DNA from 4 places in the Virgibacillus sp. Bac332 genome. Region 4 is predicted to be linked to each of the others. Evidence: riboswitches for the same ligand, from Rfam matches in the RefSeq annotation. Region 4 holds a riboswitch; each other region holds the start of a gene.
What was found. A riboswitch is a leader RNA that binds a small molecule or an ion and turns the genes downstream of it on or off. The one in region 4 is predicted to bind S-adenosylmethionine.
Positions count from the first base shown of each region.

Region 1: another riboswitch for S-adenosylmethionine. It lies ahead of metK (methionine adenosyltransferase); the one in region 4 lies ahead of D9782_RS13180 (methionine biosynthesis PLP-dependent protein).
Region 2: another riboswitch for S-adenosylmethionine. It lies ahead of D9782_RS21725 (YezD family protein); the one in region 4 lies ahead of D9782_RS13180 (methionine biosynthesis PLP-dependent protein).
Region 3: another riboswitch for S-adenosylmethionine. It lies ahead of D9782_RS04350 (phosphoadenylyl-sulfate reductase); the one in region 4 lies ahead of D9782_RS13180 (methionine biosynthesis PLP-dependent protein).

Region 1 is NZ_CP033046.1:4,072,560-4,080,468, forward strand. It holds gene D9782_RS19955 (tetraprenyl-beta-curcumene synthase family protein) at 1-1,067, opposite strand, end outside; gene D9782_RS19960 (gamma carbonic anhydrase) at 1,148-1,669, shown strand; gene metK (methionine adenosyltransferase) at 1,940-3,136, opposite strand; SAM riboswitch class I at 3,434-3,544, opposite strand; gene pckA (phosphoenolpyruvate carboxykinase (ATP)) at 3,813-5,399, shown strand; gene D9782_RS19975 (IS1182 family transposase) at 5,639-7,330, shown strand; gene D9782_RS19980 (ABC transporter substrate-binding protein) at 7,606-7,909, shown strand, end outside.
Region 2 is NZ_CP033046.1:4,432,231-4,440,139, reverse strand. It holds gene metE (5-methyltetrahydropteroyltriglutamate--homocysteine S-methyltransferase) at 1-1, opposite strand, end outside; gene D9782_RS21730 (bifunctional homocysteine S-methyltransferase/methylenetetrahydrofolate reductase) at 31-1,881, opposite strand; gene D9782_RS21725 (YezD family protein) at 2,108-2,269, opposite strand; SAM riboswitch class I at 2,364-2,480, opposite strand; gene D9782_RS21720 (glycoside hydrolase family 13 protein) at 2,554-4,326, opposite strand; gene D9782_RS21715 (sugar ABC transporter substrate-binding protein) at 4,686-5,960, shown strand; gene D9782_RS21710 (carbohydrate ABC transporter permease) at 6,413-7,708, shown strand; gene D9782_RS21705 (sugar ABC transporter permease) at 7,714-7,909, shown strand, end outside.
Region 3 is NZ_CP033046.1:923,858-931,766, forward strand. It holds gene D9782_RS04330 (sirohydrochlorin chelatase) at 1-19, opposite strand, end outside; gene cobA (uroporphyrinogen-III C-methyltransferase) at 37-816, opposite strand; gene cysI (assimilatory sulfite reductase (NADPH) hemoprotein subunit) at 859-2,574, opposite strand; gene D9782_RS04345 (assimilatory sulfite reductase (NADPH) flavoprotein subunit) at 2,665-4,497, opposite strand; gene D9782_RS04350 (phosphoadenylyl-sulfate reductase) at 4,610-5,335, opposite strand; SAM riboswitch class I at 5,503-5,605, opposite strand; gene D9782_RS04355 (DMT family transporter) at 5,811-6,125, opposite strand; gene D9782_RS04360 (DMT family transporter) at 6,125-6,475, opposite strand; gene D9782_RS04365 (TetR/AcrR family transcriptional regulator) at 7,125-7,697, opposite strand; gene D9782_RS04370 (MBL fold metallo-hydrolase) at 7,826-7,909, opposite strand, start outside.
Region 4 is NZ_CP033046.1:2,770,185-2,778,093, reverse strand. It holds gene D9782_RS13195 (glutathione ABC transporter substrate-binding protein) at 1-1,234, opposite strand, end outside; gene D9782_RS13190 (asparaginase) at 1,250-2,245, opposite strand; gene D9782_RS13185 (ROK family transcriptional regulator) at 2,249-3,439, opposite strand; SAM riboswitch class I at 3,761-3,864, shown strand; gene D9782_RS13180 (methionine biosynthesis PLP-dependent protein) at 3,940-5,055, shown strand; gene D9782_RS13175 (anthranilate synthase component II) at 5,109-5,720, shown strand; gene pabB (aminodeoxychorismate synthase component I) at 5,686-7,437, shown strand; gene D9782_RS13165 (ZIP family metal transporter) at 7,593-7,909, opposite strand, start outside.

The DNA of each region.
Region 1 (7,909 bases), 1.3 Mb from region 4:
CTAGTAACTAATCTTTTTAAGTAATAATAACTTCTCGTGTTCCAGTGAAAAAATTTCGAAGCTACTCCACTCGCTTTTAATAATTGTCGCTTCATTTGACGAGAGCCGTCAATTAACTTGACCTTTTCATCTCCTAAATACAACCCAACTAGACCCTGCAGTACCATTTGATGAAATGGAGCATCTGGTAGCATCGTTGAATTAACGTGAGCTTCTAATAAAAAGTGCCGAAATCGTTCCTGCATCGTTATTTGATCTGGGTAATAATTACAGAAGTTCAAATCTTCCTCTTCTTTATCCTCCACTTGGTCGATATAATAATCAAGTAAAATATGCAAGCACTGAATATATGGAAAATATCCAGATACTAATCGGCTTGCTCTGTCTGAACTAAGTCTCCCAGCAAACCCATAGCAGGCCAAACAATATATTCCAAGCGTAGATCCTGCTGCTGCTGAAAATTCATACCAGCTTAACGGATATGCATTCATATTCTCTGACCACTTTGTTAATCGTGGTATACGTTCTTCCATGATCACATGCTTGTGTACCTGTAAATCCATATACAATTTTGCCAATTTAAGCGCATGCTCTTGGAAAAGATCAATGTGATTTAGTGATGCTAGTGCTTCATTACAAGTTCTAACTAACTCTTTCAAATACCCTTTGTCATCTTTACTTTCAAAATACTTATAATAATCCGTTTTACTATCATTACAAGATAGTGCATCTATCATAGCATGATGTAACAATCGGAAATTTTCTGGATCCATAGAATTACTACGATCACAAAGATTATCTAAATAGTCACTTATCGTTTGATATGCAACAATAAATCGTACAGCTTTCTGCCAGTTTTGATGTGCTAATATGCTATAAACTGCTCCTCCTTGACAATGAAAACGTTTGGAAGAAATACTTGATAAAGCCTGAGTTCTCAATTCTTGATCGGGAATTTCCGCAGCACGTTTTTGCCAATAAACTAACTCTTTACTTACAGCTGGAAAAATTTTCAGATAAACGGTTGCCATTAAAATTATTGGGTTATTTGGTACATGATTGCTCAACTTGCTGCCTCCAATCTACATTGTCCCCGCTATAATTTTGTTATACTGTTTATATCACCATATTATCCAGGAGGATTCAAATGATACATTCATATAAAGAAAAACAACCACAAATTCATGAAACTGCATTTATTGCAGAGGATGCAACCATCATCGGTGACGTTACAATTGATGAATATTCTAGTATATGGTTTAAAACTGTAGTTCGTGGAGATGTTGCACCTGTGAAAATTGGTAAAAGAATTAGTATTCAAGATCTGTCCATGCTTCATCAAAGCCCTAATCTTCCCTTAATTATCGAGGATGATGTGACAGTCGGACATCAAGTGACCCTGCACTCCGCCATGATTAGAAACAAAGCTTTAATTGGTATGGGTTCCATTATTCTTGATGGTGCGGAAATAGGTGAAAATGCATTTATCGGAGCCGGAAGCCTTGTGCCACCTAGAAAAACGATTCCGCCACATACGTTAGCTCTTGGTAGACCAGCAAAAGTAATCCGAGACTTAACTCTAGAAGATTACGCGGAGATGGAACGTGTACGAAAATCATATGTAGATAAAGCAATCTACTACAAAAAATATACAAATTCCGGTAAGTAACTTCAAGAACAAAAGCGATTGGAGCTAGTCAACGGAGATAAAGGAATCACGGTGTGCTTGCAAGCCAATGATGACTTAGATTAGGGCGATTCGTGAAGTCACCTAGATTCTGTGCGCTGGAGCTGGACGCAGCTCAACACGCCTTCTTTATCCTTATGGAAAATATTGTAATTTAGACTATGAAAAAAGGCAGCCTAGAAGATTAAATCAGCTAGGTTACCTTTTTTCGTATCATAACCATTGTGAAGCTAAAGGATGATCAAGACTTTACTACTTAATAAGTGCTTTCAATTGCTCAACTTTGTCTGTCTTCTCCCATGGAAATAAAATGTCTGTTCTTCCAAAATGCCCGTAAGCAGCAGTATTTTTATAAATAGGTTTTTGCAAGTCTAACATACGAATAATACCTGCTGGTCGTAAATCAAATAATTCTCGAACAGCTTTTACTAGTTGCTCTTCATTTACAACACCTGTTCCAAAAGTGTTTATCGAAATAGAAACAGGTTCTGCTACACCAATGGCATAGGCTAGCTGTACTTCACAGCTTTTGGCAAGCCTGGCAGCCACTATGTTCTTTGCGACATAACGGGCAGCGTATGCAGCTGACCGATCAACTTTAGTAGAGTCTTTTCCACTAAACGCTCCGCCACCGTGTCTAGCATAGCCTCCATACGTATCAACAATAATCTTTCGACCTGTTAAACCTGCATCCCCCTGAGGTCCACCAATAACGAAACGGCCAGTTGGATTAATAAAATATTTAGTCGTCTCATCTAATAACTCATTTGGTACTATAGGGCGTATAACATGCTCTATCAAATCTTTTTCTATTTGCTCTGTAGCTATATCCTGATGATGCTGTGTAGAAATTACGATGGTATCAATTTTAACAGGTTGATCATTTTCATCATACTCAACGGTTACCTGTGTTTTACCGTCCGGTCGTAAGTATTCTAATGTCTTATCCTTCCGAACGTCAGCGAGACGCTTTGCCAACTTATGTGCCAATGAGATTGGAAGTGGCATCAATTCGTCTGTTTCATCACAAGCAAAACCAAACATTAAACCCTGATCACCAGCACCTATTGCAGCAATCTCTTGATCGCTCATTTTTCCTTGTCTTGCTTCCAATGCTGTGTCAACTCCACCAGCAATATCAGGTGATTGTTCATCAATGGCAGTTAATACTGCGCATGTCTCCGCGTCGAACCCAAATTTTGCGCGAGTATATCCGATTTCTTTTATAGTTTTACGAACAATAGCAGGTATATCTACATAAGTAGTAGTGGATATTTCACCCGCTACAAGAACAAGTCCAGTTGTAACAGTTGTTTCACATGCCACTCGGGCATTTGGATCTGTTTTTAATATCTCATCCAAAATAGCATCTGAAATTTGATCAGATATCTTATCTGGATGTCCTTCTGTTACTGATTCAGAAGTAAACAAACGACGATTAGCAGCCATGTTGCTAAATCCTCCTTCAAATATCGATTACGGAACTCTATTTATCAAATATGCTCATTCAGTAATAAGTACTAAGGTTAAACTGAAATAAGAAAGGCACCAGAAAGATTACCTACTACCGTATATTCTATTGTCACTCCTGGTTCACACGTACACGCAGGCGAATGACAATTTAGCTTAGAAATTGACTAATATGTTTATAATCGGGTTAAAGTTAGTCATCTACGTGTAGAATTTTTATAACTAATAAAAAAAGCCTTTCCCGCTTGTCATGAGGAAAGGATTGCTGGCCTTTCGCTCTTATTGTTCAAGGAAAAAAATCTCCTTGCATCAGGTTAGCACCTTTTCACTAAAGTGATGGTTGCTGGGCTTCATTGGGTCTGTCCCTCCACCAACTCTGAATAAGAGAGTATCCGTTCGAAACTTAGCTTATCGGAAGAAGCTTAATGTGTCAACTAGTTTAACTGTATTCTCAGAAGTTTTTTACTCATACTAAAGGAAAGAAAGATTCTGAACGACATTTTTTGCTGTAAACATTCAACATCTTATAAAAATTATTTTATATTTAGTATGGACTATTAACTTAAATGTGTTATACTAATAAACATATTCAGGATTATTTGGTCGTTCAACAAAAGAACGTGAATACAATTTCACATAAAGGCAGGTATTTAACATGAAAACGGTAGAAAAGTCTTTCGTAAAAGAATTATACACGCATAAACAGCTACAAACAAATTTATCCGTACCTCAGCTTGTTGAAAGAATTTTAGCAAGAGAAGAAGGCATGTTAACCGCAACAGGTGCAGTTCAAGCAACAACAGGATCTTATACCGGTCGCTCCCCAAAAGATAAATTTATTGTTACAGATGAAGTAAGTGAACAGCAGGTGGATTGGGGAACAGTAAATCAATCCATTGATGAATCTGTATTTGATCGATTGTATGAAAAGGTTATTTCCTATTTAAAAAATAAAGAAGAGCTATTCCAATTTAACGGATTTGCTGGTGCAGACCACGCGTATCGCTTACCAATACAAGTTATTAACGAATATGCCTGGCACAATCTATTTGCACGGCAGTTATTTATAACTCCAACTGCTGATGAGTTACTATCACATCAAGCTGAATTCACAGTAATATCAGCCCCTACTTTTAAAGCAGATCCTGAAGTAGATGGTACGAACTCAGAAGCGTTTATTCTTGTTTCTTTTAAAAAACGAATCATTCTAATAGGTGGTACCGAATATGCAGGTGAAATTAAAAAGTCTATCTTTTCAGTGATGAATTTCTTACTACCTCAACAAGATGTATTATCTATGCACTGTTCTGCTAATGTTGGCAAAGAGGGAGACGTGGCTTTATTCTTTGGTTTATCCGGCACGGGGAAAACCACCTTATCTGCTGATCCTTACAGAAGATTAATTGGTGATGATGAGCATGGTTGGGGTCCAAATGGAGTATTTAATATTGAAGGCGGATGTTACGCAAAGTGTATTCATTTATCTCAAGAAAAAGAGCCGCAAATTTATAATGCAATACGATTTGGTTCTGTCCTTGAAAACGTTATTCTTAATAAACAAACAAGGCTACCTGATTATGATGACACAACTTTAACAGAAAACACAAGAGCAGCCTATCCAATTGAAAACATTGATAATATCGCAGTGCCAAGTATTGCTGGGCATCCAAATACAATTATCTTCCTTACAGCAGATGCTTCGGGAACATTGCCGCCAATAAGTAAATTATCAAAAGAGCAAGCAATGTATCATTTCTTAAGTGGCTACACAAGCAAGCTTGCAGGTACGGAGCGAGGAGTGACAGAACCACAGGCTACGTTCTCTGCATGTTTTGGATCACCATTTTTACCTTTAGCTCCGGCAAAGTATGCGAAAATGCTTGGTGAAAAAATTGATTTTTATCAATCAAACGTGTTTCTTGTAAACACAGGATGGACTGGGGGATCTTACGGCATTGGTAAACGCATGAAGCTGTCTTATACACGTGCAATGATTCATGCTGCATTAGAAGGTGAACTCAATAGTGTAGAGACAATAAGAGATAATATTTTTGGATTGGAAATCCCTATCCAAGTTCCAGGTGTTCCCGATGACGTCTTAGTTCCCGAAAACACATGGGAAGACAAAAACGCTTATCAAACGGAAGCAAAATCACTTGCCATGAAGTTTCATCAGAATTTCCAAAAATTCACGGAAGCAAGCGCTGATATTATGCAGGCTGGGCCAATTTATAAAGGATAATTTATCGTTTCCTCATCCCAAAAGGATTTATTATAAATGAGTGAAAAAAGTTGTATAATTTACTGTTCAGCTATAACAGCTGGTTGGGGCTGGGACAAAACCCAGTAACTGAAAAAAGTGGTACGCCAATTTAGGGCGTATCACTTTTTTTACTTTTTTCAATATTTATATACGCAAAAAGGATACCTTCTGATAAAGTTAAAGTAACTACACAAAAACTTAGAAAAGAGGTATCCTTTATGTTTAAACATTATACCATGAATCAAGTCGTTTTGCCTTTAGATTTTGAAATGAAATTACAAGAAAATGATATCGCCTATGCGGTTAACCATATTGTAGAACATATCCCAGAGGAATCATTTGTGGGATTTTTGCGTGAAACAGGTTGTCCTGCATACCATCCACGCATGATGATGAAGATTATCTTATGTGCCTATACACAGTCTGTTTTTTCTGGCAGAAAAATAGAGGGATTAATCAAAGACAGTGTACGTATGATGTGGTTAGCACAAGGCTATGAACCAAGTTATCGTACCATTAATCGTTTTCGTGTTCATTCCGAAGTAAAAGAATTATTACGTCAGTGTTTTGTCTTATTTCGTTGTCAACTTGTTGAAGAGAAGGCGATTGAAGAAGAGGCTATTTTTATTGATGGTACGAAAATAGAGGCAAATGCCAATAAGTTTACCTTTGTATGGAAAAAATCCATTGAAAAATACAGCACCGATTTAATAGAGAAGTCGAATCAAATGTATGAGGAATTACTGGAAAAAGAAATTATTCCTGAAATAGAAAGGGAAAGTTCCGATGAACTTTCAAAGGAAGAACTCAGTGAAGTGGTTAAAAAGCTAGATGAAAAAGTAGAAAAATATGATAAAGCAATCGAAGAAAGCAAAGAAGCAAAAGAACGCAAACAACTTCGTTCCGAACGAAAAGAACCCAAGCAATACCGTAAACAATTCCAAGATTTTGAAGCTCGTAAACACAAATATCAAAAAGATATGGCAATCTTAGGCGATCGCAATAGTTATTCTAAGACAGATCATGATGCCACTTTTATGCGAATGAAAGATGACTATATGAAAAATGGTCAACTTAAAGCAGGTTATAATGTACAAATTGCGACCGAAGGTCAATACACATTAGCCTACGATGTATTTCCAAATCCTACGGATACTCGCACGTTTATTCCTTTTCTCGATAGTATTGAAGATAGGTACTTTCAATTGCCCGAGCATATTGTCGCCGACGCAGGTTACGGTAGTGAACAAAATTACAGTAATGTACTTCATAGAAAAAGAACGCCACTGATTACTTATAATTCCTATCGGATGGAAAAGAAAAAGAAATATAAAACAAATCCTTTCCATGTATCCAACTGGGACTACGATTCAGACGGAGACTTTTTTACTTGTCCAAATGGAAAGAAAGTACCTTTTCAATATCTATCGAATCGAACAGATAAAGCCGGATTTAAACGAACCTTTCGTGTCTATGAATGTGAAGATTGTTCGGGATGTCCATTACGCGTTCATTGTACCAAAGCAAAAGGGAATCGAAAGATTTATTACAATGCTCAATGGGAACAGCAAAAAGCATATATAAGAGAGCAGCTTTCAAAAGAAGAAACAGGAAAAATCTATGGTAAACGAAAAATAGATGTAGAACCTGTCTTCGGATTTTTGAAGGCCAATTTGCGTTTCACTCGAATGTCGGTGAGAGGCAATTCGAAAGTGGAAAATGAATTAGGATTTGCCTTTATGGCGGTGAACTTAAGAAAGTACACCGCCATAACACAAAATTCATGTATTTATGATAATGAAAAAGATTCCAGCTATCTATTTTTGATAACTGGAATCTCTTTTTTACTTCTCCAGGCTAGTTATGTCCCAGCCCCTTTTTTTAGTCTAGTAAATTATAAAGCGTATTGAGCTGCGTCCAGCTCTAGTGCCCAGAAACGAGGCGACTTCACGAATCGTCCTAATCTAAGTCATCATTGGCTTGCAAGCTACCGTGCTTCCTTTATCTCCATTGACTTGCTCCAAGTGCTACGTTTCTATTCGGGAGCTTGCGTTTCTGTTCCATAAATATTTTCGTACTATTCGATCATCTATTCATTTGACTTATTTTTTTCTAGGCATTCACACATTTTCTAAGCTGTTCATAAACTGTGTTGACATATAAATATTTGAAGGGGTCGAATAGAATGAAAAAAATAATGGTTTTTATCCTGATCTCTTGCGGGTTAATTATAACTCTTACTGCTTGTAATTCGAAGGAAAACACGTCGATCAAAATAGCAGAAGTAACTCGTTCTTTATTTTACGCCCCACAATACGTAGCTCTAGAGGAAGGTTTTTTTGAAGAAGTAGGCCTAGATGTAGAGCTGCAAACAACTTGGGGTGGGGATAAAACGATGACTGCCCTGTTATCTGAAGGAGCTGATATGGCTTTAGTAGGTGCAGAGACTTCCATCTACGTTTATGCTCAGAACTCCAAAGATTATGCGA
Region 2 (7,909 bases), 1.7 Mb from region 4:
TTCTTTTTCCTCCTGTAATTTGTATTTTGGTTATATTCGTTTCATCATTGATGAATGGTTTATCTCTAAAGATTTATGGATATAGTTTACTAATTGTATACTGATGTCATAACGCATAAATGGGGTTACTAAATAGATGCCTTGGAAATGTGTTAGCGCAGTATCAAGCAATTCCTTTGCAATCTCAATTCCTTGCTTGATGGACTGTTGCTTATCTACTGCTACGTTTTTCATTCGTTGCCGAATAATTTCTGGCATTTTAATTCCTGGTACTTCATTGTGCAGGAATTCTGCATTTTTGGTTGATGTCAATGGCATAATGCCTACATATATTGGCTTATCTATATGCTGTGTTTCTTCGGCAAGCTCGATAATTTTTTCTTTACTGTATATTGGTTGTGTTAGAAAGTAATCAGCACCTCGATCTATTTTTCTTTCCATTCTCTTAACAGCTTTATCTAGTCTTGCAACATTGGGATTAAAGGCCGCACCAACTTGAAACTTAGTAGGTTGTCTAAGTGATTTACCAGAGAATGACAAACCTTGATTAAATTGTTTTATGAGTTTAATTAAGTCAAGTGATGTTAGGTCGAAAACCGATGTTGCCCCAGGGAAATCTCCTATTTTAGTAGGGTCTCCAGTAATGGCTAGGATTTCATTGATCTCAAGTGCATGTAATCCCATTAGATGTGATTGCAATCCGATTAAATTGCGATCTCTACAAGTTAAATGCACGAGTGGTTTGATACCGATTTCCTGTTTGATTTTTGCAGCGATTGCTATATTGCTGATTCTAGGTGTTGCCAATGAATTGTCAGCAAGTGTAATTGCATCAATACCTGCTTTATCTAAAGCTCTAATCCCTTCCAAATACTCCTCCGTATCTAAGTGTTTCGGTGCGTCGAATTCAACGATAATAGAATGTCTTTGCTTTACCATATCTATTAAGCGGGGCTCTTTATCTATTGGACTATTACGAATTTCAATCGGTTCTGCTTTAGGAATTACTTCTTTTTCCTGTAACGGCTCTAAATCTTTAACGCCCTCTGCAATTGCTTGAATATGGGCGGGAGTTGTTCCACAACATCCTCCAAGAAGCCTTACCCCTTCATTACGAAAATCTTTGGCACAGCTTTTAAAATAATCTGGCTCATTTTCATAGATAAGTTTTCCGTCACGATATGCAGGAAGACTAGCATTTGGATAAGCTGCAAGAAATGACCTTTCTAGTAAAGGGACCTCCTTTAAAGAATCAAGCATATGAAATGGACCTAAGCGGCAATTAATTCCGACAATATCTGCTCCTGTGTTTTGTAACCGTTGTAATGCCTCTGGTAAAGGGATGCCGTTTTGTAGTATACCTGCCTCATGCATGGATACATTCGCTATAATTGGTAGCGCTGTCTCTTCTCTAGCTATTTCAAGTACAGTTGTCAACTCTTCTAGATCGTAGTAGGTTTCTAAGATTAGACCGTCTACCCCCTCCAATAGTAAACAATATAACTGTTCTCTAAAGCTTCTCTTAATTTCATCATTCGTGGCTTGAAGTGTTTGTGTACCATGTATACCACCAATCGTTCCAAGCACAAATACATCCTCACTAGCCGTTTGCTTTGCTATTTTTATAGCGGCTGTATTGATTTTTTTTACTTGATCCTCTAATCCATATCTGGCGAGCTTAATATAATTGGCACCATACGTATTTGTTTGAATTAAATCAGCACCAGCATGAATATATGCTTGGTGAATTTGTGCAATTTGTTCTTCTAATGTAAGATTTAATTCTTCAAAGCAGTGATCCACTCCATAGGAATAAAGTAAAGACCCCATTGCACCATCACCAATAAGGATTCTTCTATCTAATTCAGTTAATAAATCCATCTCTCATCACACTCCTTTCCAATTTTTATTTAAAAAAAGACACCCTACTAATACGAAGAATATATTCTTCTTCAAGTGGGTGCCTTTAGTCGTCTAATCAGCATAAGCGAAAGTTATTTAAGTAGCTTTACTTCGACTTTGCAAATATGGCCATTGGTGTTCCAATAAGCGCAACATACGAACAAAGTGGAGTAATAATGAAAGAAGTGAAAGAATTATTTTCCTATCACTTTCTCTTTACTTTTGGTTTTAATGGATAGCGTTTTTTCTCCGTTGTGTCAATTTGTGTAACCTCTCCTTCATGAACCGTAATTACTAATGATCCAAACTCGACCCTTTGAATTGCTGAAATAATATCGTTTATTTTCGTATCATCGATCTGTGCCATCTGATCCCTCCTTTTAAATCACCAAAATAGTTAGAGAAAAAAATAAAAACCTCTTTTCAGATTGAAAGAGGTTTGATTGGCTTATACATTACAGTTCCCATCTTTCAAACAACTTTCGTTTGCTGGATTTAGCACCGTATTACTCTTTTTGAATGAGTATGGTTGCCGCAGGATCAATGGACCAGTTTCCTCCCCTGACTCTCGATAGGTAAATTATGAAGTTTTGATTGTACTCATTATCTTAGAAAGTAAATAGACTGTCAAGAGAAAATTTTAAAAAATTATTACATTTCAAAAATACGATAGCTAAGTGGCTGTATTATTAATGGATCGGTTTTAGAATCCAATGCTTTCCTGATCATTCCTTGTTTTGATAGGAACCATTCACTAATAGATTTAGTCTCGTCCATGATAGAATGGATGCTAAGCTTTGTTTTCATTTTTCCTGCGTGTAAAATAAAAACTAGGCGCCTATTTATATTCCTTTTTTCATAGCAAATAAGATTTGCTTCATTATCATCATAAATAAATCTGAAATTACCATAATTGCCAAAAAGGGGATCTGTTTTTCGCAATGTGATGAGTGTTTGAATGAATTGAAATAGTTCAAGATTTTGCCTGTTGGTGTTCCATTCCATACATGAGCGACATCCAGGATCTTCACCACCTTGCATGCCAATTTCATCACCGTAATAAATGCAGGGTGTTCCCGCAAATGATAGTTGAAATAAATACATTAATTTTACTTTTTCTACATTACCATTTGCTAATGTTAACACGCGAGGCGTGTCATGACTATCCAAGAGATTAAAGGCTACTTCATTAATATTTCGTGGGTACATATGCAGTAATGTTGAAATTGACGCTGTAAAGTCAGATGCTTTTATTTCATTTTTGCCAAAAAAATCAATGACACTGTTTGTAAATGGATAATTCATAACTGCATCAAATTGGTCTCCATGTAGCCAAGGCATTGAATCATGCCAAATCTCACCTAAAATATAGGCATCTGGTTTGGCCTCTTTAACTGTACGACGGAAGTCTCTCCAGAAAGAATGGTCAATTTCATTAGCAACGTCTAAGCGCCAGCCATCAATGTCGAATTCCTTAATCCAATAACGAGCCACTTGTAATAAATAATTTCGTACTGCAGCGTTTTCTGTATTTAATTTGGGCATTGTCGATACAAAAGCAAACGTATCGTAATTTGGTACTGGTTCCGTACGGATAGGAAAATCTTTTATATGAAACCAATCCGTATAACTTGATTGCTCCTGTTTTTCTAGTACATCCTGGAACGGAGGAAAGTAAAATCCACTATGATTAAAGACAGCATCGAGCATTATTTTTATTCCACGCTGATGACATTTTTTAACCAATTCACGAAACAGCTTCTTGTCTCCAAATTGTGGATCAATTTCCATGTAATCTATCGTATCGTACTTATGATTTGAGTGCGCTTTAAAAATCGGTGTCAAGTATATTCCATTAATTCCTAATGCTTCTAAATAGTCAAGGTGGTTAATTATTCCTTGGAAATCTCCTCCAAAAAAATTAGTGGGGCTAGGGCAGGTTGAATTCCAAGGTAAACTTCCCTTAGGATTTAATTTCTCATTATCATTTGCAAAACGTTCAGGGAATATCTGGTACCATATTGTTTTCTTAACCCAGTCAGGTGGGTTGAAAACATCTGTTTTGTTCAAGTATGGAAAACAAAAATAATGAGCTATGTCTTTAGGAGGATGTGTAAAAAATCCTCCCTCACTGTAAATATAGGATTCTTCATCGTCAGAACAAATGAAAGCATAACGCATTCTTCGGAATGTAGGTTTTACTTGTGTAAACCAAAAATCATGGAAATGAGTAGAGCCTGATTTTTCCATCGGTTTTATGGTTGTCTGCCATTGACCATCTATCCAATCATAAGGATCACCATGGATAAGATCAATGGATTGTATATCACTCTTTTTTGTTTGCAAGAAAATATGTAATGTATCACAGTCATATGCATAGGCGAAATTATTTTTTGGTCGGTGATAGATAGCTTCTTTGTGCATTTTTCTCCTCCTTTGTACAATCGTTTGCGCTATTTTAAAAATAAGACGAAAATTTAAGGAATGTTTATCCCATATATAACTGACGATAAGACCACACTTCAACCAATAAAATGAAAACAATATAGGGAAGCGGGGGATAAACAAAACCCCAACAGGTTGAAGATTCACTTTATCGATTATCTTAACATTATTTATTTAATAATGTAAGCGCTATATTATTAGAAGAGTAAATAATATGAAGTTTCTAAATTTCAGTTGTGTTTTTAAAGAGAATCTGTATAATTAATATACAAAGATTGCGCAAACGTTTTCATTAAAAATGCAATCTTTCAAATTAATAAATTTAGGAGGAGTACAGGGTGAAAAAAAGCTTCATTTATTTATTTGTATTGGTAGTAGTGGCTGGGATTCTAGTCGCTTGTGGACCAGATCAACCAAAGGAAGACTCTAGCAACGATGGGAAAGCCGCAGAGAATGAAATGCCGGAAAAACCAGATTCTCTGAAACTTTGGGTGAATGCAGAGGAAAAACAACAAGAAGCAGTTAAGCAAATTACGAAAAATTATACGGAAGAAACAGGTATTAAAGTAGACATGGTTCCAGTGGATATGTTGGAGCAGGTTGAAAAACTGGACGTGGAAGGACCTGCTGGGAACGGACCTGATATCATTTTTCAACCACATGATAGAATTGGTGATTTAGTACTTAGGGGATTAGTAGAACCAGTCAATTTCGGAAATAAAGAAAGCGATTACACCGATACCGCTTTACAAGCTGTACAGTATGAAGATAACTATTGGGGATATCCTGCCGTCATTGAGACGTATGCAATGTTCTATAATAAATCGTTAGTAGAACAGACACCGGAAACAATGCAAGATATTATGTCAATTGCGGAGAGAGATACAGATACAAGTAGTGATGAATTTGGATTCTTAATGGAAGCAGCTAACTTCTATTTTGTTTATCCTTTCTTTTCTGGAAATGGAGCATATGTTTTTAGGAATGAAGCTGGTAACTATGATATTTCAGATATTGGATTAGCTAATGAAGGATCTGTAAAAGGAGGGGAACTTGTACAAAAATGGTTTGATAATAACTATATTCCTCAAGATCTGACTCCAGATATTATGAATGGTTTATTCCAAGAAGGAAAAGTTTCAACTGTTATCAATGGACCTTGGATGGTACGAGAATACTCGGAAGCTTTAGGTGATGACCTGGGTGCAGCTCCATTACCTGTTTTAGAGAATGGAGAAAATCCGAAGTCATTTGTAGGAGTTAAATTCTATATGTTGTCTTATTATTCCGAGAATAAGGAGTGGGCAGAGCACTTAATGGCTTATATTACCAACTATGAAAATTCGATGATTTATTACGATGTTGCTGGAGAGATTCCTGCTCGTGATGATGCGATGGAAGATCCAGTAATTGCGGATGATTCGATCTTTTCAGCATTTGCGGAACAAACGCAGTATGGTGAACCTATGCCAAGTGTTCCTGCTATGCAGCAAGTTTGGGACCCAATTAATGATGCATTAAATTTTATCTCTAAAGGGGAACCAGTGAAAGATGTCTTGGATGAAGCCGTTGAAACGATTCAGGGGCAGATAGACGCATCTGGAGCAAATTAGGCACAAGACGCTGGGACATAACAAAAATGGACTAAAAACGAACAATAAAGGGAAAATTTAATCAGTAAGGGTTTTGTGTATCCCCCACTGATGGTTAGTACCACAAGGGTACGACCTAAAGGCCCTAGAACCAATCGGACATTTACTGGCAGTTGATTTCCCACTTAATCCATATTGGTTTCACATTATTGCTTGAAGTGAGGGACTTACTGCCAGTTATATGCGGGATAAACCACGCCAGCTTCTGAAACATACGTAGACTTCCACGGTAAGAAAGGCATCACAATGTATTAGCTTGAGAAGTCTCATCAGTTGTCCGCACAAAGCGAAGTGTTTTCGAAGAGCTTCGTTGTACGAACCATCATTTTTTTTATTGGGTCAAAACACTTTTGTCCCAGCCTCAAGATTTTTAGAGTTACCAAGTGATTTGTGAAATATAGGAGGAGACTGGAATGGCAACAAATGATAGTAGTAGCGGTACCTGGATAAAAAAACCTCGTAATATTGCTACGATTTTATCCATTATTCCAGGATTAGGGCAATTATATAATCGTCGTTTTCTGAAAAGTATTATCTTTTTGATTGTGACGGTATCATTCTTGGTTACAACATGGCATTATATTGATATTGGAATATGGGGATTATTCACTTTGGGAACAATTCCTCGAGATCATCATTCTATTCAACTACTAATACAAGGGTTAATTTCACTAATTATTTTAGGATTTGGAATTGCTATCTATGCTTTCAATTTGAAAGATGCTAGATCAGATGCAATAGCTAGGGAGAATAATAGACCAAATCCGACTTTAATTCAAGGCGTAGCAGCCTTTTATAACAATGGCTTCCCATACTTTATGATTCTTCCTGGTTTACTATTGCTTTTATTTATCGTGGTAGTACCGTTATTGTTTATGTTGGCATTAGCATTTACTGATTATAATCAATACAATGCTCCACCACGACACTTATTAAGCTGGATTGGCTTTGATAATTTTGTGGATTTAGCTAATGTAGGTATTTGGAAAGATACATTCTTAAGTGTATTCACTTGGACAGTAGTTTGGACAGTAGTGGCTACAACTTTCCAAATTATTTTAGGATTGTTTTTAGCATTACTCGTTAATGACAAGCGAATTAAATATAAGCGAACGATTCGAACGATTTTAATTCTACCGTGGGCAGTACCAGCATTTGTATCGATTCTAATTTTTTCTGCCTTATTTAACCCGACTTTTGGTGCCATTAATCGAGATATCTTAAGTCAATTTGAAATCATGATTCCTTGGCTTTCGGATCCATTCTGGGCAAAGATAGCATTAATTATGATTCAAACCTGGCTTGGTTTTCCGTTTGTATTTGCTTTATTTACAGGAGTGCTTCAAAGCGTGCCTCAAGACATGTATGAAGCGGCTGACGTAGATGGCGGAACTCGGTGGCAAAAGTTTCGTCACATTACATTGCCTCATGTACTATTCGCAACAGCACCGTTATTAATCATGCAATATGCAGGAAACTTTAATAACTTTAACATTATTTATTTATTCAATGAAGGGAATCCAGCTGTTCGTGGTCAAAATGCAGGAGGGACGGATATACTGATTTCTTGGGTCTATAAACTTACATTTGAAACAAATAATTACAATATGGCTGCTGCAATTACAATTATAATGGGAATCATTATTTCTGCATTTGCGTTTTTCCAGTTTAGAAAAACGGCATCCTTTAAAGAGGAGGGACGTTATTAATGGCTATGTCACCAAAGAAAAAATCGAAAGTAGAGGTAGCACTCATTTATGTATTTTTTCTTATGATGTTCGTAATTATTGGTTATCCTTTATTTTGGGCATTAATGATGAGTCTCAACCCAGGCTCAAATATGTTGGTCACGGATTTATTTCCTGAATCTCCAACATTAGAACATTATAAATGGTTATTTACTGACCCGA
Region 3 (7,909 bases), 1.8 Mb from region 4:
CATAAAGAACAGCTTGCATGTAGCTTCCTCCCTTTGTTACCCAATGACAGCAATTGGCGATTCGGATGCTTCATAAGCCAGCCCTTCAAACCACTTTATTTGTTCACGTAGCCGAACGACCTCACCAATAATAATCATCGAGGGGTTTTTTAGATGTTTAGCTTTCGTTGCTATCGTGTGCAACGTACCTGTTATCGTTTGTTGCGCTTGTGTTGTCCCATAATGTATAACGGCAATCGGCGTCGTTGCATCCCTGCCATATTTAATTAGATAATGGCATATGTCTGGAAGGTTTTTTACACCCATATAAATACATAAGGTTTCAGCGCCCTTAGCAAGGTGCTCCCAATATGCTTCACCTGTATCTCCCTTTCGAGTTACTCCCGACACAAAAGCAACAGATGAGCTAATCTGTCGATGGGTTAACGGGATTCCGGCATAGGCTGGCGCAGCTGATCCAGAAGTAATTCCTGGTACAATTTCAAATGGAATCTGGTGTTTTCCTAGAGTGAGCGCTTCCTCACCCCCTCTTCCAAAGATAAAAGGGTCACCGCCTTTTAATCGCGTAACAACCTTCCCTTGCCTTGCATATTGCCAAAGTAATTGATTTATTTGCTCCTGCTTTAATGCGTGGTGATCTGGACGCTTCCCACAATAAATCAGTTCTGCTTGTTTAGGTGCATAGTCCTCTAATAATTGTTCATTCACTAAACGATCATATAAAATAACATCCGACTGACCGATGATCTTTGCACCTTTTACCGTAATCAAATCGGGGTCACCTGGACCTGCTCCAACCAAATATACCTTTCCCATTTCCTACCCCCGCCTCTTCTATTAATCTGGTTTAAACCTGCACTACCTATGAAAATCAAGTCCGGAATGTACAGCTTCCACATAATTCGCTCGAATAACGTAGTCTCCAAAATGCTCCCCATCGAGCCGTTCCCTTGCATACTGATTGAGAATAGGACGAAGTGTATCTAAAATCTCCTGCTCGCCTATATTTTCTCGATAGAGCTTACTTAATCGTTCCCCGGTAAAACTTCCACCAAGGTACATATTGTACTTACCTGGCGCCTTACCAATGAACGCAATTTCTGCTAGAGCTGGTCGCGAGCATCCATTGGGACAGCCTGACATGCGTATAACCATTTCTTCTTCACGTAGTCCTGCTTCATCAAGAATCCCTTCTATCTTTTCAATTAATGAAGGAAGGTACCTTTCTGATTCCGCCATTGCCAAAGCGCAAGTTGGTAACGCAACACAAGCCATCGAATTACGGCGTAACCCGCTAAATTGCCCACCATCTGTTAGTTTGTACGTTTTGATAAGTTGATCGATCTGTTCTTTCTTTTGTTTCGTAACATTTGCAATGACTAGATTTTGATTAGGTGTTAAACGAAAATCACCCGTATGCACCTTTGCGATTTCCCTCAGTCCTGTCCTTAATGGATAATCCTCTGTATCCTTTACACGGCCATTTTGAATAAATAATGTGAAGTGCCATTTGCCGTTTCCCTCCACCCAGCCATAGCTATCCCCATTATTTTCAAACTGATAATTTCTCGTTTCCTCCAATTCCCAGCCTAATCGTTCATGTAACGTTTGCTTTAGCCAATCAATACCTCTTGCATCGATCGTGTATTTAAATCTTGCATTCTTACGGTTGGATCGATTTCCATAGTCACGTTGAATTGTAACAATTTCCTCTGCTACAGCAATTACTTGATCTGGTGTACAGAAGCCAATCACCCGCCCTAATTGCGGATACGTATCGGTATTTCCGTGCGTCATTCCCATACCGCCACCAACAGAAACATTAAACCCCACCAGTTTACCTGCCTCTTGAATAGCAATAAAGCCAAGGTCTTGAGAGAATACATCAATATCATTTGATGGTGGTACAGCAATGCCAATCTTGAATTTTCTTGGCAAATACGTTGTTCCATAGATTGGTTCTATTTCCGTTTCATCTCGCGAATCAACTACTTTTTCTTTATCTAGCCAAATCTCATGATATGCTCCGGTTCTTGGTGAGAGGTGGTCACTAATTTTTTGTGCCCACGTTTGAACCTCTGCATGGACCGCCGATTGATATGAATTGGTATTGCACATTACATTTCGATTTACATCACCACATGCTGCTAAAGTATCCATAAGTGTATGGTTAATCTCTTTTATCGTATTTTTCAAATTCCATTTCAAGATGCCATGTAATTGAAATGCTTGCCTTGTGGTTAGACGAATCGTTCCATTTGCATAATTGTCAGCAAGTTCATCCATCACCAGCCATTGCTTAGGGCTGGCAATTCCTCCTGGAACACGCACTCGCAGCATAAATTGATAGGCAGGCTCTAATTTTTGACGTCTCCGTTCATCCCGTAGATCACGATCATCCTGTTGATAACTCCCGTGAAACTTCAGCACTTTATTATCATCATCCGAAATAGCTCCTGTTATTGGGTCTGCAAGTCCTTCCGTTATTGTACCTCGTAGAAATTTACTTTCTTTTTTAATTCGCTCCATATCATCCAATGTGGTCTCATGTAGTGAGTCCTTTCCCTTTGCCATTCGTTAAACTCCCTCCATTCCTTAATCTTCACGTGTAATAGCACCAAGCATGGATCCTAAATAACATGCCTATTTAACCAACAAGAGCCATTAATACACATCTCGCTGGTAGCGTTTCTCCTGACGCATTTGCTGCAAATACGATTCAGCCTCCTCCGCAGTCATGTCTCCCTCCTGCCTTAAAATCGTAAGTATTGTTTGCTGGACGTCTTTTGCCATATGCTTTTCGTCTCCACACACGTAAACAGCAGCGCCTGCTTTTAACCATTCATAAAAATCCTTACTTTTTTCAAGCATCTTGTGTTGTACATATACTTTTTGATCGGTATCCCGTGAGAATGCCACATCCATTCTCGATAGCACACCAGATTTTAACCACTTTTGCCAATCCACTTGATAAAGGAAATCACAGGAGAAATGCTGTTCTCCAAAGAAGAGCCATGTTTGTTGCTCCGCTTCGGTTTCCTCTAGTTCCTCCAGATAAGAGCGAAATGGTGCAACCCCGGTACCAGGACCAATCATAATCACCCTCGTTTCCGGGTCATCAGGAAATTGAAAATTAGCGTTTTGATGGATATACACTGGCAATTTCTCACCGACTTCCACTCGTGTGGCTACTTGACTGGAGCAGACGCCCTCACGTTCACGCCCATGAGCAAAATAATTTACCGTACCAACAGTTAGATGAACTTCATCAGGGTTGGCTTCATAGCTGCTGGCAATGGAATAAAGACGAGCAGGTAGCTTCCGTAATATGCTGACAAAATCCTCAGCCAGCAGCTTCTTAGGCGGAAAATCGGTTACTAAATCTAAAACATCCCTTCCCTCAAGATACGACTTTAAATTTTCCTTATTGCTTGCTGTTAATAGATCGGTTAATGCTTCATTAGCAAATAATGTAGCTGCCTTTTCTACTAGTGGCTTCGTTAAAACCGTAATCTCAAAATGGGAAAGTAAAGCTTCTCGTAATGACCTAATTTCCCCCTGTTTATTCACAGATACAGTTTGTTCTGCATCCCAATTCATCGCCTTCATAAGTTGATCGACTAATACGGGGTCATTTTTCGGAAATATCCCTAAGCTATCTCCTGGTTTGAAGGTAAAGCCAGACCCATCAATGGACAATTCTAGATGGCGGGTTTGCTTATTGGAACCGCGACCACTTAAATTAATATTCTCCACAACCTCGGCCATAAATGGATTTGTTCTTGAAAAACCAGGTTGTTCGGAAACGAACGTGCCTGCCGTTTGTTGACCTGCTAGAACGGTATTGTCAACAACTTCAGATGACTGCTTTAAAACCCCGAGTACTCCCGTCATCCACTCAGACGCTTGCTCATCAAAATCCAAATCACAATCTACTCGGTCATATAGCCTCTCTCCACCTAATTCTTCTAGGCGTTTATCAAAGTCTTTTCCTGTTTGACAGAAAAATTCATACGACTCATCACCGAGCGCTAGCACTGCGAAACGCAAATGATCCAATTTAGGTGCTTTTCTGCTGTGAAGAAATTCATAGAAAGAGATCGCATTATCCGGTGGATCACCTTCTCCATGGGTTGCCGTTATAATTAATACATCCTCTGTCTTCTTTAATTTCTTTGGCTTAAAGTCATCAAGCGCGGAGCAAGTTACCAAAAAATTCGCTGCGTCTAGCTTTTCAGCCATCGATTCTGCTAATGAGCGGGCAGTCCCTGTCTCCGATCCATATAATACGGTTACTTCTCTCGGATCTGTGCCAGCATTCGTTGCTTGACTGACGGCTTGGGGGTCTGGATTACCAGATTGGACTTCTTTTGATATAAAAGCTGAAAGGTAACCACTTAGCCAAACCTTTTGATGATCCGTTAAAGTAGGTAACAGGAGATTTAATTGTTCTATTTGTTCGTGATTAAAAGGGCTATTTGTTACATTCAACGACAACACGTTCCACCTCACTATTAAGTTCTTTTTTATACCTATACAATCAAATACTTAGTATACCAATTAATTTACTAGGAATTAAACGAAATAAAAAAGATGAATACTCAGATCATCACGATTCGCTTTTATTAACCGTGGTATGCAAGCCACATTCCGTTTTCGTTTGCCCCGTCCATCTACCTGCACGTAAATCATCAGAGTCGGCTACTTGGGAGGTACAAGGAATACACCCAATACTTGGATAATTTCTATCATGCAGTTCATTATAGGGCAATTGTTGTTTTTGAATATAATTCCATACATCGTCCCAAGTCCAATAAATTAACGGACATATTTTAATGCTTTTAAATCGTTCATCCCTATTCACAAAGTCTGTTTTACTACGACTTGGTGACTGCTCTCTACGAAGTCCAGATATCCAAGCAGGTACCTTATCTAGTTCTTCTTCAAGAGGCTTGATCTTACGAATGAAACAACATTGATCTGGCTGTCGCTTCCACAAGGCCGAGCCATGCTTTGCTGCCTGTTCTTCCACTGTCAAATCAGGCTGCTTTAAGCGAATCCGCAAATCAGGGTACCTTTTTTTCACTTCATCGATGAGATCATACGTTTCTTGAAAATGTAACCCTGTGTCTAGAAAGACAATCTCTGCATCAGATTTCTCCTTTGCTATTAAATCAATTAGCACCATACCTTCTGCGCCAAAGCTACATGCATAAACGATGGAATCCCCATATTGCTCATATGCCCAACTTAAAATGGTAGAGGCTCCTTTCGTTTCATCCTCAGGGAGAAAATCTTTAAAAGGATCAACAGTAAAATCTTGATATGACAGCATATGACTTGTCACGCATTATCCCTCCTACGTTATTCTTAAAAATAAAGGCGTAAGGTCTAGGCAAACAAATGTACTGGAAATAGGCAGTGAGGTAAACATAAACATGCTATGAAAAACTCTTCCTATCCATGTGATAAGAAGAGTAATTTGTACGGTATCTTGCACTCTTCTTATCTATCAGACCATTGTCTGTAGGAATTGGCACAGTGTTAGAATAACCTGCTGCCGAAGCTTCAAAGGGCCTTTTCCCTCCACCTCTCTTGATAAGAATTAAAATCTATGACTGTATTGTTTGATATATTAAATGGTTTTCCAGAAAAAGTCAATGCCTTTTTCCAAAACATGAGAATAGTTTGATATTCATGTTATATACAAAAAACAAGCCAGATGTGACAATAAATTTTTTTAGATCATGAAAAGAATCACCTAAATGTGAACGTACTATTCTCCCAAAAGCATGTGTATTCTAATATGCTTATGATAATGCTTTTAACCCGGTAACTCCAATAATAATCGCAATCAAACTAGCAATTCGATACTTATTCGTAGATTCACCAAAGAAAATCATGTTCATCAATACCGCACCGGCCGTTCCAATGCCAATAAACACAGAATATGCCACACTTACAAGTAAATACGAGAAGGATGCATATAAAAAGATGAATGAACCACCTAATCCACCAATATAAAGCAGTCCATTTCGTATAGTCTTCTGTTGACTATAGAGACGTAAACCTAAGACACCTAACATTTCAAATACAGATGCACTCGCAATAAATAACCAACCCATTAGGATTGAACCCCCTTTGTCGCTTCAGACTGTTCCGGTTGATCAGAAAGTTTTAAGCCAATAACCCCTAGAACTAGAATCAACATAAAGAACATTTTTCCTACATTTAAACTTCCACCAAACAAGTAAATATCCATGATGGCTGTACCTACTGTTCCCGCAGCAGCAAATATCGCATATACGGTACCTGTTGGTAGATTTTCACAAGCTTTAGACAGGAAATGGAGATCTAAAAGGATAGCTCCTATGATTAGGACCCAATGCCACCAAGCGTTAGCGGTATTAAATCCATAGATCCAGATCAATTCAAAAACACTCGTTAATACAACATATATCCATGATTTATTCATTTCTGTATTTCATCCTTTATCACATGACTGACTTTCAGTCATTATATTTTTAGAAAACCTGAGCAAAATTCGCTCAGTCCTTATCACTACATGCTCAGATTTACGCTCCCTCTAGTAGCTATTATGGAATAATAGCTACTGCTTGACCACCACTCCGGCTGCCCACTTCCCTTTCCGTGGGGTTTGTCCTTCAGCTAACTTTTTTAGCAAAACCCGCTCAAAAAAAGTGGATCTTCAGGTCAAACATTTCCCACAGGAGTTGAAGTGGCCGGCCTTCGCTATTATCAGGCTCTACAACGCTAGCATGAAGTAACACAGCTGCTTTTATACTCACAGATAGCGATTTTCACTTTACCCATTGTAAAAAAAGTCAACCTATTACTTATGACAAGAATTGTTGCACCTTCTCATAGCGGAGACTAATTACGTAGACTCCTGCGGGATTAGCGCGAGCCGAAAATCCACTTTGCAACGTGTTCTTCTTTGCAAAGTTAGTTGAGGCCGTGCCCACGGAAAGCGAAGTAATTAGTCGGAGCATTGCCAATATACATCTAACATTTCAAAATAACTACTTGGCTTAACGCAGTCATTGCACTGATTTTATACTTTCTTATCTTTTAATAAAAAACTTGGATTACACCAAGTCCAATTACTTACATAATGCATGTAATGCAAATTCTAAGACTTCTCGTTGTTTTTGTTTAGCAGACTCCTCGTCTTGTTGGTCATACAGATAGGATTGTTCAGCGGCCGATTCAATTAGGCCAATTAGTAATTTAGCTGTTCCGTTAATATCAATCGAATCTCGTAATTTACTAGCAGCCTTTGGTTGCTCAAGAAATTCTTGCATCCAGGCATAATAAGGCTCATAGATTTTTTCCCACTCACTCAAATAGTCACTTGAGGCTAATCCAGCAAAAATCAGCGCAAATATTTCCCGATATTCCTTTGTCAGGTCAAATATAATGGAGACGACTTGACCTAATTGATCCGTAAATGCCGTTTCTCGATTTACTTTTCGCTCCATTTCTTCTACGATTCGTTCTACCATCACTTCAGCAATTGAAGGCATAACTGCAAGTTTCGAGGGAAAATATAAATAAAAGGTTCCTTGTGCGATGCCTGCGCCTTTTACAATGTCGGAAACCTTTGTTTTTTCTATCCCTTTTTCACGAAACACATGAATAGCAGACTTCGTAATTTTTTCCTTTTTATTATCCATATCACCGCCCCTTTCATAGTATTCATTTCTCTTGACTGACTTTCAGTCATTTTATAGGATAAATTCCTTCCTGTCAAGCATCTCTCTTGTTTCTTCAAAAACTTGACGGAAGGAATCGTTTTACTATCCTATTTCGTCCAACCTAAATCCTCATTTTTCCATTGTAGCATTCCGCCTCGTATATTAATTACTTCAAAGCCTTCATTTAATAA
Region 4 (7,909 bases):
GTACCTTTGCATCCTTTGGTGTTTCTGGCGTGTATATTTCATCAGATAGCGTCCCCTCTTCCATTGACTTAATCGTTACATCAATGCCAATCTCGGCCAGCTGTTGTTTAATAAATTCCATGCCTTGAAGTGTTTCTGAGCTTGTATTCCCCCAGATCTCTGCCTCAAACCCATTCTCATAGCCTGCTTCAGTCAATAAGTCCTTCGCTTTTTCTAAATTGAATTCATATGGTTCTTGCTTTGTATAGTATTGTGTTTCCGTTGACATGGTTGAGTCTAATATATTGCCATACCCATTCTTTACTACTTTTATATATGCATCCTTATTCACTGCATAATTCATTGCTTTTCGCACTTTTTCATTATTAAATGGTTCCTTAAATGTATTAATAGAAACGTATCTGGCTATTGTAGATGGTGTTTTTTCAATCACAACGTCGCTATTCGATTCTAATTCTTTTATATCTTGTTGAGGAACAGGATAAACAAAATCCGCCTCTCCTGTTTTTAACATAGCAGCTCTAGAGCCGTTTTCCGGGACCGGCTTAAATGTAACCTTCTCTGCATCGGAATTGGCAGCATTCCAATAATCATTATATTTTTCTAAAACAAGTGAGTCTCCTTGATTCCATTCAATAAATTTAAAGGGCCCTGTCCCAACAGGATGTAACGCGATGTCTTTTTCATCATCCTCAAGTGCTTTTGGACTTATAAAAGGCACCATTGCAAATTTATTTAACATGGCACTGAATGGTTGATTTAATATAAACGCAACTTCATACTCATTTATAACTTCAAGTTTTTCCACATACTGAAGGTTTCTTTTAGCACGTAAATCATTATCCTCATCTATAATACGCTCATAATTAGCTTTTACTGCGTCAGCATTAAAAGGTTCTCCATCATGAAATGTCACGTCTTTTCTTAACTGAAATGTATAGGTTAAAGCATCATCACTCACTTGATAATCTTCAGCTAGAACAGGTTCAATCTCCATATGTTCATTAAAACCTACTAGCCCTTCATACATTGCTCTTGTACCAAAAATTGAAACGGTATCTCCAGCATTTTGCGGATCCAATGTAACAAAATTTTGATCAATTGCAATGGTTAATTCCTTATCACCTTCACCTTTATTTCCTTGATCATTATCACTATTTGCATCTGAAGAACACGCTGATACAACTACTATTATTCCTAGTAATATCATTAGACGTATCCATTTATTTGTCATCGATTGCTCCCCCTCTTATAATCGAATTTTTGTTTCTCCAACCACTTTCCCATTATCATTGAAGATTTCGTTTGATCGAATATTAAGCAAACGATCAATCGTTTCTTTATTATGATAATTTAACTTTTGTAGTAGCTTAGCTACTAATAGTGGCCAAATTAATTCAGAACCAGTTAACACCTTTAAGGAAATGCTTATTTTTTCTCTCTTTAACGCCAAGCAATAGACTCCTTGAGCTCCTCCTTTTGCAATAATATTTTCATCCTCAAGCAGAGCTGTACAAATAAAGTTATGTGAAGCGACAATTCTAGGGTGTTTGTTCATAACTTCTCCTATTCTTTTTACAGCCGTTGCAACCCGACTATCATGTATCATCGAAGGCTGAATGAACTTTAAGAATGAAATAGCCATGTTTTTTAGCGGAACGCTATGAACAGGAACTCCACAACCATCAATTGCGGTTTTCATTTCTTTCTTCGGGGTTTCCGACAAATCTGCTACATAGTTTAAAACTTCTTGTTGAAGCGGATGACCCAACCATTCATAGTTTGATAGATCATAGTTTTTCTCTCTGGAATAAGCAAGAAACCCCAAATGCTTACCAGAACAATTATGCAAAAGTTTACGTTTAGGTAAATGCTCCCAGATATAGGAAATCTTTGGTTGTTCATTTAAGGGATAGCTCTGTTGGCAAACCAGCATGTCTTCTGACAATTGCAGTTTATTCATTAAACGTTCTAAAGCCTCTTGATGATAGGATTCACCTCTTTGAGATGCCGTAAATAAAGCTGCTTCTTCGGTTGTTAAATCATACTTTTCCATAATATCTGTGGTGAATAAGGGAATTGCTTGTAATGGTTTCATCGCTGACCGATAAAAAACGGACTGCTTTACATCACCGTATTCATAAAGTATTTCCTTCTTTTCATTTAAAACACAAATCAATCCCTGATGAACATTTTCTAATGTTCCTCCTCTATATTCTTCAGCAATAATAGGTGTTGATATCATAGGTTAAACCCCACTCTTTTCATGAATATTTTTTATAAAATGCTGTAGTACAATCATGGCAGCTCCTATCACAACGCCATCTTCTCCCGTTTTTGTAGTGCGTAATTGAAATGTCTTCATGACAGGTGCCCACATCTGATTCTCACACTTTTCAATAATTTGATCTTTAATTTGCGGAAACCTTTCAATTAAACTACCAGCAAGAACGACGGAATCTGGATTGTATACGCAAACAACATTATTAATCGTAATTGCTGCATAGGTAATTGCTTTATCAACTATATTTCTTGCCCACTTTTCTCCATTTTCATATTCAATGATTAAGGCCTGAATATTTTCAATCTCTTTTGTTTTAGATGCTTCATCTAACAAAAACTTTTCAGCAATATACGTTTGGAGACAGCCAAAATTCCCACATGGACAATAAATTCCATAAGGATCAACGATAGTATGTCCGATTTCTCCTGAGAAGTTTCCTTCACCTCGATAGATTTCTCCTTTCTTTATTAACGCAGAACCTACCCCACTACCAAAACCAATCATTGCCATATACGCTTTTTTTGGTTCAGGATCACTAATATACTCAGCAAGCGCTTTCAATTTTAATTCATTGTCCACGAATACGGTAAAGCCTACTTTCTCTTCAACCATCTCTTGTAAAGGGATATTTTTCCAATCAAATTGCGCAGATAATTTCACCTCACCTTTGTCATTCTCAATAAGTCCTGGTAAGCCAATACAAACTCCAGCAATTTGATCCGATGTAAGATTTTCGTCGTCAATCATTTGTAATATATGGTCTGCTATAAATTGAACTGTTGCCACTGGATCTATTGATTGATAGTCAAAGTACTTCAGAATGGTTAACTTTCCTATAAAATTCATTAAACCGATCCGAATAACTTTCTGGTCAATTTCAACACCAATTGAGAATACAGAATGTTCATTTGGAATAAAATAAGTGGCCTTCCTGCCAATTCCTTCGCTAGACATATTCATCTCTCTTATTAGCTTATTTTCTTGTAATGATGCAACAATTCGAGAAGCAGAAGTAGGACTCATCGACGTTTGTTTGGCAATTTCGGCACGTGAGATCGGACCTTGATTAAGAATTATTTCTAAGACTAAACTTCTATTTTCTTTTTTTAAAAAATCTTGATTCTTAATTTTCATTTGATCACCTATTAACATCATGTAATTAATAACCAGAATTAAATGGCTTATTCCATTGATTTTTTACTATTTATTATATTTTTCCAGTATTTAACCAAATAGTTTCTCCTGTGAAGTTATTAATAGTATAGATTAGTTCGAAAAATTAGTCAACTAATTTTTAGAATGTTTTAACTAATTTATTTCTTGCGATATTTCGTATCTGCTATTATTTTCCACTTATCTTCAGATGAAACCATGTTATCTAAATGCTGTAAACTGTACATTGGAGTAAATCCCTAAGTTTCCCTTGACAAATAGCAAAAACAACTGTAATCTATTTTAAAAATTACATAAACTATTTTCTTATCCAGAGAGGTGGAGGGACTGGCCCTTTGAAGCCTCGGCAACAGACTTATAAAGAGAACTGTGCCAATTCCAGATGCTCGAAAGCATGCAGATAGGAAGAGTAACCGAATGATGTAAGCCTCTTCTTATTTAATTAGAAGAGGCTTTTTTCATCGAATGAAGGGATGGATATTATGTCACGAAGAAGCATTGAAACAGAATTAGTACAATTAGGAAATAAGAGTGATAAAGCTACTGGAGCAGTTAGCGCACCTATTTATTTGTCAACTGCCTACCAGCACCACGGACTGGGACAATCATCAGGCTATGATTACTCAAGAACGAAAAATCCTACAAGAACCTTACTAGAGGAAGGAATCGCTAAATTGGAATCCGCTGACAGTGGGTATGCTTGCAGTTCTGGAATGGCAGCCATTCAATTAGTATTCTCTCTTTTTAATGCTGGGGATGAACTCATTGTAACGAGTGATGTATACGGAGGAACGTACCGATTATTAGAGCATTACGCCGCTGCATATCAAATTCAGACAACATATACAGATTTCAAGAATGACGGAGAAACGCGGCGACTGATATCCTCGAAAACAAGAGCAATCTTTATTGAAACACCTACAAATCCCCTAATGCAAGAGATAGATATTGTAAAAGTTGCGGAATTAGCGCACCAATATAATGTACTATTAATTGTTGACAATACTTTTCTGACCCCGCTACTTCAACGGCCAATTGAGTCAGGGGCTGATATCGTCATTCATAGTGGCACGAAATACATTGGTGGTCATAACGATGTACTCGCTGGATTAGTAGTGGCAAAAGGTAAATCCTTGTCTGAAAAATTAGCCAATTACCACAATGCTTCAGGTGCTGTGCTATCACCTTTTGACTCTTGGCTATTAATTCGAGGATTAAAAACACTTGCGCTTCGGGTGGAAAAACATGAAGCCAATGCAAAGCTTATCGTATCCTTTTTGCAAGAGCATCCAATGGTTGATAATGTTCTATATCCAGGAAGAGGTGGTATGTTATCTTTTCGCTTACGAAAAAGTAAATGGATAGATCCTTTCCTTCAAAGTTTGAAGCTTATCATTTTTGCTGAAAGTTTAGGAGGGGTGGAAAGTTTTATTACTTATCCAGCAACACAAACTCACGCTGACATACCTAGAGATGAAAGAATAAAGCGTGGTGTTGACGACCAACTGCTACGGTTTTCAGTTGGAATTGAACAACCAAATGAATTAATAGAGGATTTAAAACAAGCATTAATTGAAGTGGATACATATGCTTATTAACCTACATTTGCTATAATAACGCATGAAGTGTTTATAAGAGAGTAGGTAACTACATGATATTAGTCATCGATAATTATGATTCATTCACATTTAATCTTGTACAATATATGAAGCAGCTAAACCAGCAAGTATATGTCGCTCGCAATGATGAAATCTCAATAGCAGACATTAAACGATTAAACCCATCTAGCATATTGCTCTCTCCTGGACCTGGAAACCCGGCTTCTGCAGGTATATGTCTAGAGATTGTAAGAAAACTGTATACGCTATATCCAATAATTGGAATTTGTTTAGGGCATCAAACGATTGCTCAAGCCTTTGGTGCTAGTATTGTAAAAGCCAAACAACCAATGCATGGTAAGGTTTCAATGATTACCCATGATCATAAAGGTATATTCAAAAAGCTTAAAAATCCGTTAGCTGTCACAAGGTATCATTCACTTATTGTTCAGGAGGCTACCCTACCTTCTTGCTTTGAAATAAGCGCAAAATCAGTTACAGGTGAGATTATGGCAATTCGCCATAAAACTTATCCAATAGAAGGAATTCAAGCTCATCCTGAAGCAATACTATCCGAACAAGGGCTACAGTTATTAGAGAACTTTTTCACACGAAAGGTTGGACAAATAGATGCATTCGCCAAAAAAACCACTCCTATTCTTTGACTTTGCCAATCATTTAGGTAATAAACAGCCCATGACCTTTAAAGATCCCATTACTATTATAACCACTACAAAGTTAGAAGAAGTAATACCTTGTATGCAATCTATTCAACAGTATATCGAAGCTGGTTACTATGCAGCTGGATACCTTGCATATGAAGCAGCGCCTGCCTTTGATCCGGCTCAGCAAGTAAACAACTGTAGTACCTTGCCACTATTGTGGTTCGGTATTTTCGCTCAGCCATCAGATGAAATAATGGCTGATACTAAAGCCTTTCATTTAACAGAGTGGAAACCTACAACTTCCCTTGAAGATTATCAACAAAATTTGAAAATGATAAAGCAACATATCGAGAACGGAGACACCTATCAGGTTAATTACACAGTCCGGCTACAGAGCCAATTTAACGGTGATACTCGAAGTTATTTTCAACAATTGGCACAAGCGCAATCAGCTAATTATGCAGCCTATCTGGACATTGGAGACCATTCGATTCTGTCTGCATCCCCTGAATTATTTTTCCATTTAAGGGATGGCAAGATAACGACAAAACCAATGAAAGGTACCGTTAAACGAGGCAATTCACAGCAGGAGGATAAGCAACTTGCAGATTGGCTTTACCATTCTGATAAAAACAGAGCAGAGAATGTAATGATCGTAGATTTATTACGAAATGATTTAGGGTTAATTGCAAAACCTGGTACTGTTAAGGTTCCGAAGCTTTTTGCAATTGAACGTTATCCAACCGTTTTTCAGATGACATCTACTGTAGAAGCTGAAGTTGATAGTGATATTACTACCATTTTTAGAGCATTATTCCCTTGCGGCTCGATTACTGGAGCACCTAAGATTAACACGATGAAAATAATTAATCAGCTAGAAGATTCGGCAAGAGAGGTATACTGTGGAACAGTAGGTTATATTACCCCGGAAAAAGAGGCAATTTTTAATGTACCGATACGTACTGTCCTAGTAAATAATACAACCGGTAATGCACTATACGGGGTAGGCGGTGGTATTACTTGGGATTCGACTGATGATGAAGAATATACCGAGATTTTAACGAAAGCATTATTTCTTAGTAAGGCTCAATCATCAGTGGAACTTTTAGAAACTATTTCCCTTATAGATAGTGAATATTATCTAATCGATTACCATATGAACAGATTAGAAAAATCTGCAGCATACTTTTCAATACCACTTCATCGGGACAAGCTTTATAAACTACTGGTAGAAACCGCCAATCAACATAGTATCGGTTCCTTTAGAGTACGATTGGTTATTTCTAACCTAGGAGATATAACCATATCTGCTGAGAAGGATGTAACGACGTTGCCTGCTTCTCCTGCTAAGGTGGAGCTTGCGAAATACCCAATTAACAAGAAGGATGTCTTTTATTATCATAAGACAACCCATCGATCCATATATCAGGTTTTCCTTAATGAATTCCCTGAAGCTTTTGATGTGCTTTTGTGGAATGAACAGCGCGAGTTAACTGAATTTACAATCGGAAATTTAGTTGTTGAAATAAATGGTGGTCTTTATACACCCCCCCTTGAATGTGGCTTATTACCGGGGACATTTCGTCAAAAACTTTTAGATGATAACATTATTTCAGAACGAAAAATTAGAATAGAAGAAATTAAAAATTGCGCAAATATATGGTTGATTAATAGTATACGTAAATGGGTACCAGTTGTGGTTCACATAAAGGATTAGTGGACATGCACAAACAAGGCAAATATGGTAGATATAGTATGGCTAAAAAAAAGAACCTGCTAGCCATTTAGTTAAGGCTGAGGCGCCGATAATAGAGGCTTTCAGCCACAGAGCAAACCACCAGTTCTAACTACTCTGGTGGTTTTGATTTGGAATTAACCAAGGGCCACATCTAAAATCATCATTATAGTAAAACCAATCATTAAACTCATGGAAGCAAGGTCTTTGTTCCCTTCCTCCTGCGAACCAGGAATTACTTCTTCTGCTACCACAAATATCATTGCCCCGGCTGCAAAGCTCAGAGCATATGGTAACAATGGTTGAATAAAGGTAACAGCAACTGCACCAATTATTCCTGCAATCGGTTCCACCATACCTGAAAATTGCCCGTACATAAAGCTCTTCCTTCTTGACATACCTTCTCTGCGAAGTGGCATAGAAACAGCTAAACCTTCCGGGAAGTTTTGAATAC